Regions from separate parts of the Oceanobacillus aidingensis genome, predicted to be linked through region 2. Evidence: a T-box and tRNA genes for the amino acid it is inferred to sense, from the RefSeq annotation. Region 2 holds a T-box; the other holds one or more tRNA genes.
The links. A T-box is a leader RNA that pairs with one kind of tRNA and senses whether it is charged. The one in region 2 lies ahead of ileS (isoleucine--tRNA ligase), so its partner is inferred to be a tRNA-Ile.

Region 1: it encodes a tRNA-Ile, which carries the amino acid that the T-box ahead of ileS (isoleucine--tRNA ligase) is inferred to sense. The anticodon was not compared.

Annotation. Positions count from the first base shown of each region.
Region 1 covers NZ_JBHSFT010000050.1:213,302-216,716, forward strand. The annotation lists gene ACFO3P_RS22000 (Na/Pi cotransporter family protein) at 1-783, shown strand, start outside; tRNA gene ACFO3P_RS22005 (tRNA-Asn) at 1,202-1,276, shown strand; tRNA gene ACFO3P_RS22010 (tRNA-Met) at 1,278-1,354, shown strand; tRNA gene ACFO3P_RS22015 (tRNA-His) at 1,384-1,459, shown strand; tRNA gene ACFO3P_RS22020 (tRNA-Ile) at 1,476-1,552, shown strand; tRNA gene ACFO3P_RS22025 (tRNA-Ser) at 1,565-1,657, shown strand; tRNA gene ACFO3P_RS22030 (tRNA-Phe) at 1,711-1,783, shown strand; gene sodA (superoxide dismutase SodA) at 2,054-2,665, shown strand; gene ACFO3P_RS22040 (MFS transporter) at 2,767-3,415, shown strand, end outside.
Region 2 covers NZ_JBHSFT010000038.1:5,863-9,277, forward strand. The annotation lists gene ACFO3P_RS14845 (YlmH family RNA-binding protein) at 1-547, shown strand, start outside; gene ACFO3P_RS14850 (DivIVA domain-containing protein) at 632-1,135, shown strand; T-box leader at 1,228-1,445, shown strand; gene ileS (isoleucine--tRNA ligase) at 1,519-3,415, shown strand, end outside.

The DNA.
Region 1 (3,415 bases), on a different contig from region 2:
ACCATTGCGTTTGCGCATGGAAGCTATAATATCGCAAATACGGTTATTCAATTTCCATTTATCGGTGCTTTGGCATGGCTCATTACGAAGCTGGTGCCTGGAGATGATGTCATTATTGAGTATAAACCAAAGCATCTGGATTCTATTTTCCTTCAGCAGTCTTCCTCGCTGGCACTGGGCCAGGCTAAGATGGAAGTTGTCCGTATGGGGAAATATGCGTATCAAGGTTTAGAGGAAACCCACAGTTATGTCACTACGCAGAATCCGAAAAATTCCGAGATGGCTCTGCAAATTGAAGGAGCGCTGAATAATCTGGATCGTAAAATAACGGAGTATTTAGTGGATATCGCTTCTACCAACTTAACAGAACCGGAAAGTATAGAACATACCAGCTTAATGAGTACAATTCGTGATATTGAACGAATTGGCGACCATTTTGAGAATGTGGTTGAACTGGTGGACTATAAAATGTCCAACAAAGTTTCGCTGACAGATCAGGCAATTGAAGATCTCAACAAAATGTTTGATTTAACGTATATGACAGTTAAACAGGCTGTTGAGGCTTTAGAGGCAAACGATCGGGAAGCGGCTTTAGAAGTTATTCAAAAAGAAGACCAAATCGATAAAATGGAGCGGAAATTCCGTAAAAACCATATTATCCGTATGAATGAAGGCACTTGTAATGGATCAGCAGGAATCGTTTTTGTCGATATCATAAGTAATTTAGAACGAATTGGCGATCATGCTGTAAACATTGCTCAGAACGTCTTAGGAGACCATTAAGGATGATCTGATATAAAAGGGCTCTATCTGTTGTAATGAAGCGGATAGAGCCCTTATTTCATCTATTTCGGGATAAAAGGGGAAGAGAACGCTTTTAACGTGATAACTGTCGGTCATTATTATGCAGCGCGGAGGTGCATAATTTATCAACAGCATTTATGGAACATCTGATTATTTTGAAGCATGCATATTAAAAAGAGGGGATAACAGATGCGATAGAAATACAGCTTTTTCTATATATTACCGGAAATGAAAAAAGTTTTTATAAGTTTTTGTTGAAATATGTTATATTACATGCTATTATAATTCTTGCAGTCAACTTCTGATAAAAACTTTTGCAACACCGCAAAAAAAGTTGTTGACATAATCAACAGAACATGATAAATTATATTTTGTTGCTAATTAAAACAAACATTATTCCACAGTAGCTCAGTGGTAGAGCAATCGGCTGTTAACCGATCGGTCGTAGGTTCGAATCCTACCTGTGGAGCCATGGCGGTGTAGCTCAGCTGGCGAGAGCGTACGGTTCATACCCGTGAGGTCGGGGGTTCGATCCCCTCCGCCGCTACCAAAAAATATACATACATTTGCTATTTCATGGCGGCCGTGGCGAAGTGGTTAACGCACCGGATTGTGGCTCCGGCACGCGTGGGTTCGATCCCCACCGGTCGCCCCATTCAATAATAGTAAAAGGACCCTTAGCTCAGTTGGTTAGAGCTATCGGCTCATAACCGATCGGTCGCAGGTTCGAGTCCTGCAGGGTCCACCATTTATTCTGTCTGGAGGTATACCCAAGTCTGGCTGAAGGGGTCGGTCTTGAAAACCGAGAGGCGGGTCAAACCGCGCGGGGGTTCGAATCCCTCTACCTCCTCCATACATATTTCACAACAGAATGATGGAGAGCTTTTATATCAAAGCTCCATGTACGGCTTGGTAGCTCAGTCGGTAGAGCAGAGGACTGAAAATCCTTGTGTCGGCGGTTCGATTCCGTCCCGAGCCATCTAAAAAACAAGCACAAAGCTTGTTTTTTTTGTGTGCTTTTTTCAGATTTTGCAAGCGGAATCTGATTCTTTTTATAAATATTTTGTTGTTTCTTTAAGGGAAAAAAGTTTCCCTAAATCAAAATGGGATAGTCAATAATATGTAAATGGTTATTTAATAAGGAATGTTTGATACATATCAGTGCAAAATATTTGCAAGAAATTCTTACCTTTGATAACGTATAAATTGTAGAAATAAAATCATCATTTATTTTAAGGAGGAGTTACACATGGCAAAATTTGAATTACCGGAATTACCTTATGCATACGATGCATTGGAACCATCTATCGATAAAGAAACAATGAACATTCACCATACGAAGCATCACAACACCTACGTTACCAAATTAAATGATGCATTGGAAGGACATGAAGATCTGCAAAACAAATCAGTTGATGAGCTTGTGAGGGACTTAAATGAGGTTCCTGAAAGCATCCGTACTGCTGTACGCAACAATGGCGGCGGACATGCTAACCACAGCTTCTTCTGGAAGACTTTGTCACCAAACGGCGGCGGAGAACCAACTGGCGAGCTGGCCGATAAAATCAACAGCAAATTCGGTTCTTTTGACAAATTTAAAGAGGATTTTGCAGCTGCGGCAGCAGGACGTTTCGGTTCTGGCTGGGCATGGTTAGTATTAAACAATGGCGAGCTTGAAATCACAAGCACTCCAAACCAGGATTCTCCATTAACAGATGGTAAGACGCCACTATTAGGATTAGATGTATGGGAGCATGCATATTATCTTAAATATCAAAACAGACGCCCGGACTATATTTCTGCATTCTGGAATGTTGTTAACTGGGATCAAGTAACAAACAATTACGAAGCAGCAAAATAAAGAATAATTATAAAAGCTTGCAGATAACTTTATGTTTCTGCAAGCTTTTTGTATAGATACGGCTCCTTCGCTAAAAATAAAAGAAGAAGGAGTCGTTTTCTATGCAATTACAACAGCAGTACAGAAGATATAAACAACAAAAAGATGAATATCGGGATCTTTGGATACTCTTGCTTATCGGCGCTTTATATGCAGCAGGAATCTTTTTATCAAATACATTTGTTAATGTGTACCTATGGAAGCAATCCGGAGATTTTTTTGTGATTGCTAATTATCACTTGGCAAGTTATGTATTCCAGGCATTATCTTTTATTTATGCTGGAAAATTATCCAAAAAAATCGATCGCATCATTATATTGCGAATCGGAATTCTTTTTTTATGTTTCTTTTTTCTGTTCGTTCTTTGGATCGGCGAGCTGGCTGCATATTATAATTTTATACTCGGTTGTTTATTGGGAATAGGGTACGGTTTTTTTTGGTTAGCTTATTATGTACTGACCTTTGAGATTACCGAACCGGATACAAGAGATTGGTTTAATGGCATTTCCGGCACACTGACCTCGTTTGCAGGTATGATTGGACCGTTGCTTGCAGGATGGATGATTTCAAAAATGGCCGGGGATTTTGGCTATACCGCTATTTTTATCATTTCCTTAAGCCTGTTTATTGCTGCCATTATTGTAAGCTTTTTTATTATACGAAAGGGCAGCAGAGGAAGCTTTGCTTTACCTGCTGTCATCAATGAAAGAA
Region 2 (3,415 bases):
TTATGAAAGCATTACAGAAGATATGTTTCAAGTAGAGCTGCTGGAGGCATCTTACCCGGAGAAATTTGTAAGTCTGGAGCATCGGGATGTAATGGGTGCTTTTTTATCACAGGGTGTGAAGCGAAAAAAATTAGGAGATATTACAGCAGCAGATGGGAAAATTCATTTACTTGCAGCGGGAGAGGTCGTCCCTTTTATCAAGATGAATTTAACATCTATTAAGAAATCTCGTATATCTTTCAAAGAACAGCCGCTCACTTCGCTGGTTACAGAAAAAAAAGCCTGGAAAGAATATGATAAAACTATTTCTTCCCTGCGTTTAGATACAGTTGTTAAAGAAATATATGGTGTCTCCCGAAAAGACGCTGCTGCTTTGATTCAAAAACTGCTCGTAAAGGTAAATTACCGGGTAGTAGATGATGTGAAATTCCAATTACAAGAAGGGGACATGCTCTCTGTACGCGGAAAAGGCAGAAGTAAAATTACAGCGATACGCGGGAGAACCAAGAAAGATAAAATCAAAATGACGGCGGCAATTTTGCAATAAATGCTGGAAATTTAGCTGGAATTATTGAATAATAAAGAGAGAAATCGGAAGCTCAAGCAAGCACCGATTAGGGAGGTGGAGATGGTGGCACTATCACCATTAGATATTCATAATAAAGAGTTTGCAAGAGGATGGAAAGGCTATGACGTGGATGAAGTAAATAAATTTCTTGATCAAGTGATGAAGGATTATGAAATTGTTATACGTGAAAGAGATGAACTGGATCAAAAAGCGAAAGAGCTTCAGGAACGATTAGGACACTTTACGAACATTGAAGAAACATTAAATAAATCTATTCTGGTTGCTCAGGAAACAGCAGAAGATATTAAAGGCAGTGCGCAAAAAGAAGCAAAATTAATTGTGAAAGAAGCAGAAAAAAATGCTGACCGTATTGTCAACGAAGCATTAAGTAAAGCGCGTAAAATATCCCTTGATGTGGAAGAGTTGAAAAAGCAGGCAAAAGTATTCCGATCAAGAATGCGCATGCTTGTGCAGGCTCAATTAGAAATGCTCGGTACAGATGATTGGGAAGAATTATTTGATACTGAAGTGGATGAAGATTTAGAATTGATGGAGCATGAATCTTAAAGGCTTGACTTAGGCTTGTATATTACATATAATTCATACAAGTATCATGTTTTTTGACATTTAATTTATGCTAAAAATTTCATAATCACTATCGTTATACAATGAAAGAGAAAGTATAGAAGATGACTCTGTGTAAGCGAGTCAGGGGCGGTGGAAGCCTGATACAGAAGTCTTTTAGAAAATCACTCTGGAGTAGCTATTATGAAAATAATGTAGTAATAGCCGGCTGTCCACGTTACGGATTTCGAGTGAATTTAATGCCGGGCATTAAATTTATAAGGGTGGTACCGCGAGTCTTCTCGTCCCTTTAGGGATTAGAGGACTCTTTTTGTATATAAAAATTTAATCTACGATGTGTCATGAAAATAACAGGAGGGAATATCTTGGAATATAAACAAACATTATTAATGCCGAAAACAGCTTTTCCAATGCGTGGGAATCTTCCAAATAAAGAGCCGGAGCGCCAACAGAAATGGGAAGAAAGTGAACAATATCAAAAAAACTTAGAACGTACAAAGGACAGAGCCTTATTTATTTTACATGATGGACCGCCTTATGCGAATGGAGATATCCATATCGGTCATGCACTGAATAAAATCTTAAAGGATTTTATTGTCCGTTATAAGTCCATGACAGGCTATTATGCACCATATGTTCCAGGCTGGGATACACACGGGTTGCCGATTGAAACAGCATTAGCGAAAAAGAAAGTAAAAAGGAAAGAAATGTCTGTTGCAGAATTCCGCAAGCTTTGTGAAGAATATGCACTTGGACAAATTGACAGCCAGCGTACACAATTTAAAAAATTAGGTGTACGTGGTGATTGGGATAATCCATATATCACCTTAACGAAGGATTATGAAGCTTCTCAAATTAAGGTGTTTGGAGAAATGGCACGAAAAGGCTATATTTATAAAGGACTTAAGCCGGTATATTGGTCTCCGTCTTCTGAATCTGCCCTTGCAGAAGCAGAAATCGAATATCAAGATAAACGCTCTCCATCTATCTATGTTTCCTTCGAAGTAACGGATGGAAAAGATGTGCTTGACGGCGGCGAGAAGATTATTATCTGGACGACAACTCCTTGGACGCTTCCAGCGAACTTAGGAATCAGCTTACATCCTGATTTAAGCTATGTAGTAGCACAAGTAAATGATGAAAAATATGTCATTGCAGAAGCTTTATTAGAAGATGTGAAAGAAGTATTAGGCTGGGAAGATGTAACAGTTGTGAAGAAATTCAAAGGGCAGGAAGCGGATCGTGTAGAAGCACAGCATCCATTTTACAATCGTAAATCCCTTGTTATGCTTGGAGAACATGTTACAACTGATGCGGGGACTGGATGTGTTCATACAGCTCCTGGTCACGGGGAAGATGACTTCTATGTTTGCCGCAGATATGGAATCGATGCATTTTGCCCAGTGGATGAAAAGGGTGTCTTTACGAGTGAAGCGCCAGGATTTGAAGGTTTATTTTACGATGCAGCAAATAAAGTTATCACAGAACAATTGGATGAGAATGGCGCCTTATTAAAATTAGAATTTATCACACACTCTTATCCGCATGACTGGAGAACAAAGAAACCAACTATCTTCCGTGCAACTTCCCAGTGGTTTGCATCTATTAAAGATTTCCGTCAGGATATTCTTGATGAAATTAAAAAAGTGCATTGGTATCCGCATTGGGGAGAAACAAGACTTTATAATATGGTGAGAGACCGTGAGGATTGGTGTATTTCCAGACAGCGTGCCTGGGGAGTTCCGATTCCAGTATTTTATGGGGAAGACGGAACAGCAATCATTACAGATGAAACGATTTCGCATGTATCCGAGCTCTTCCGTGAACATGGGTCCAATGTCTGGTTTGAAAGAGAAGCGAAGGATTTATTGCCGGATGGATTTACATCAGAGCATAGCCCAAATGGCAAGTTTACTAAAGAAGTCGATATTATGGACGTATGGTTTGATTCAGGCTCCTCACATGAAGGTGTACTGATGAACTGGGAAGAACTCGATCGTCCGGCTGATGTATATTTAGAAGGAAGTGATCAGTATCGCGGCTGGTTTAACTCTTCATTATCTACTTCCGTCGCAGTAACGGGTAAAGCGCCATTTAAAAATATTATCAGTCATGGGTTCGCCCTGGATGGAAATGGCCGCAAGATGAGTAAGTCATTAGGAAATACGGTTGATCCGTCCAAAGTACAAAAACAATTAGGTGCTGATATTTTGCGTCTGTGGGTTTCCAGCGTGGATTATCAGGCAGATGTGCGTATCTCGG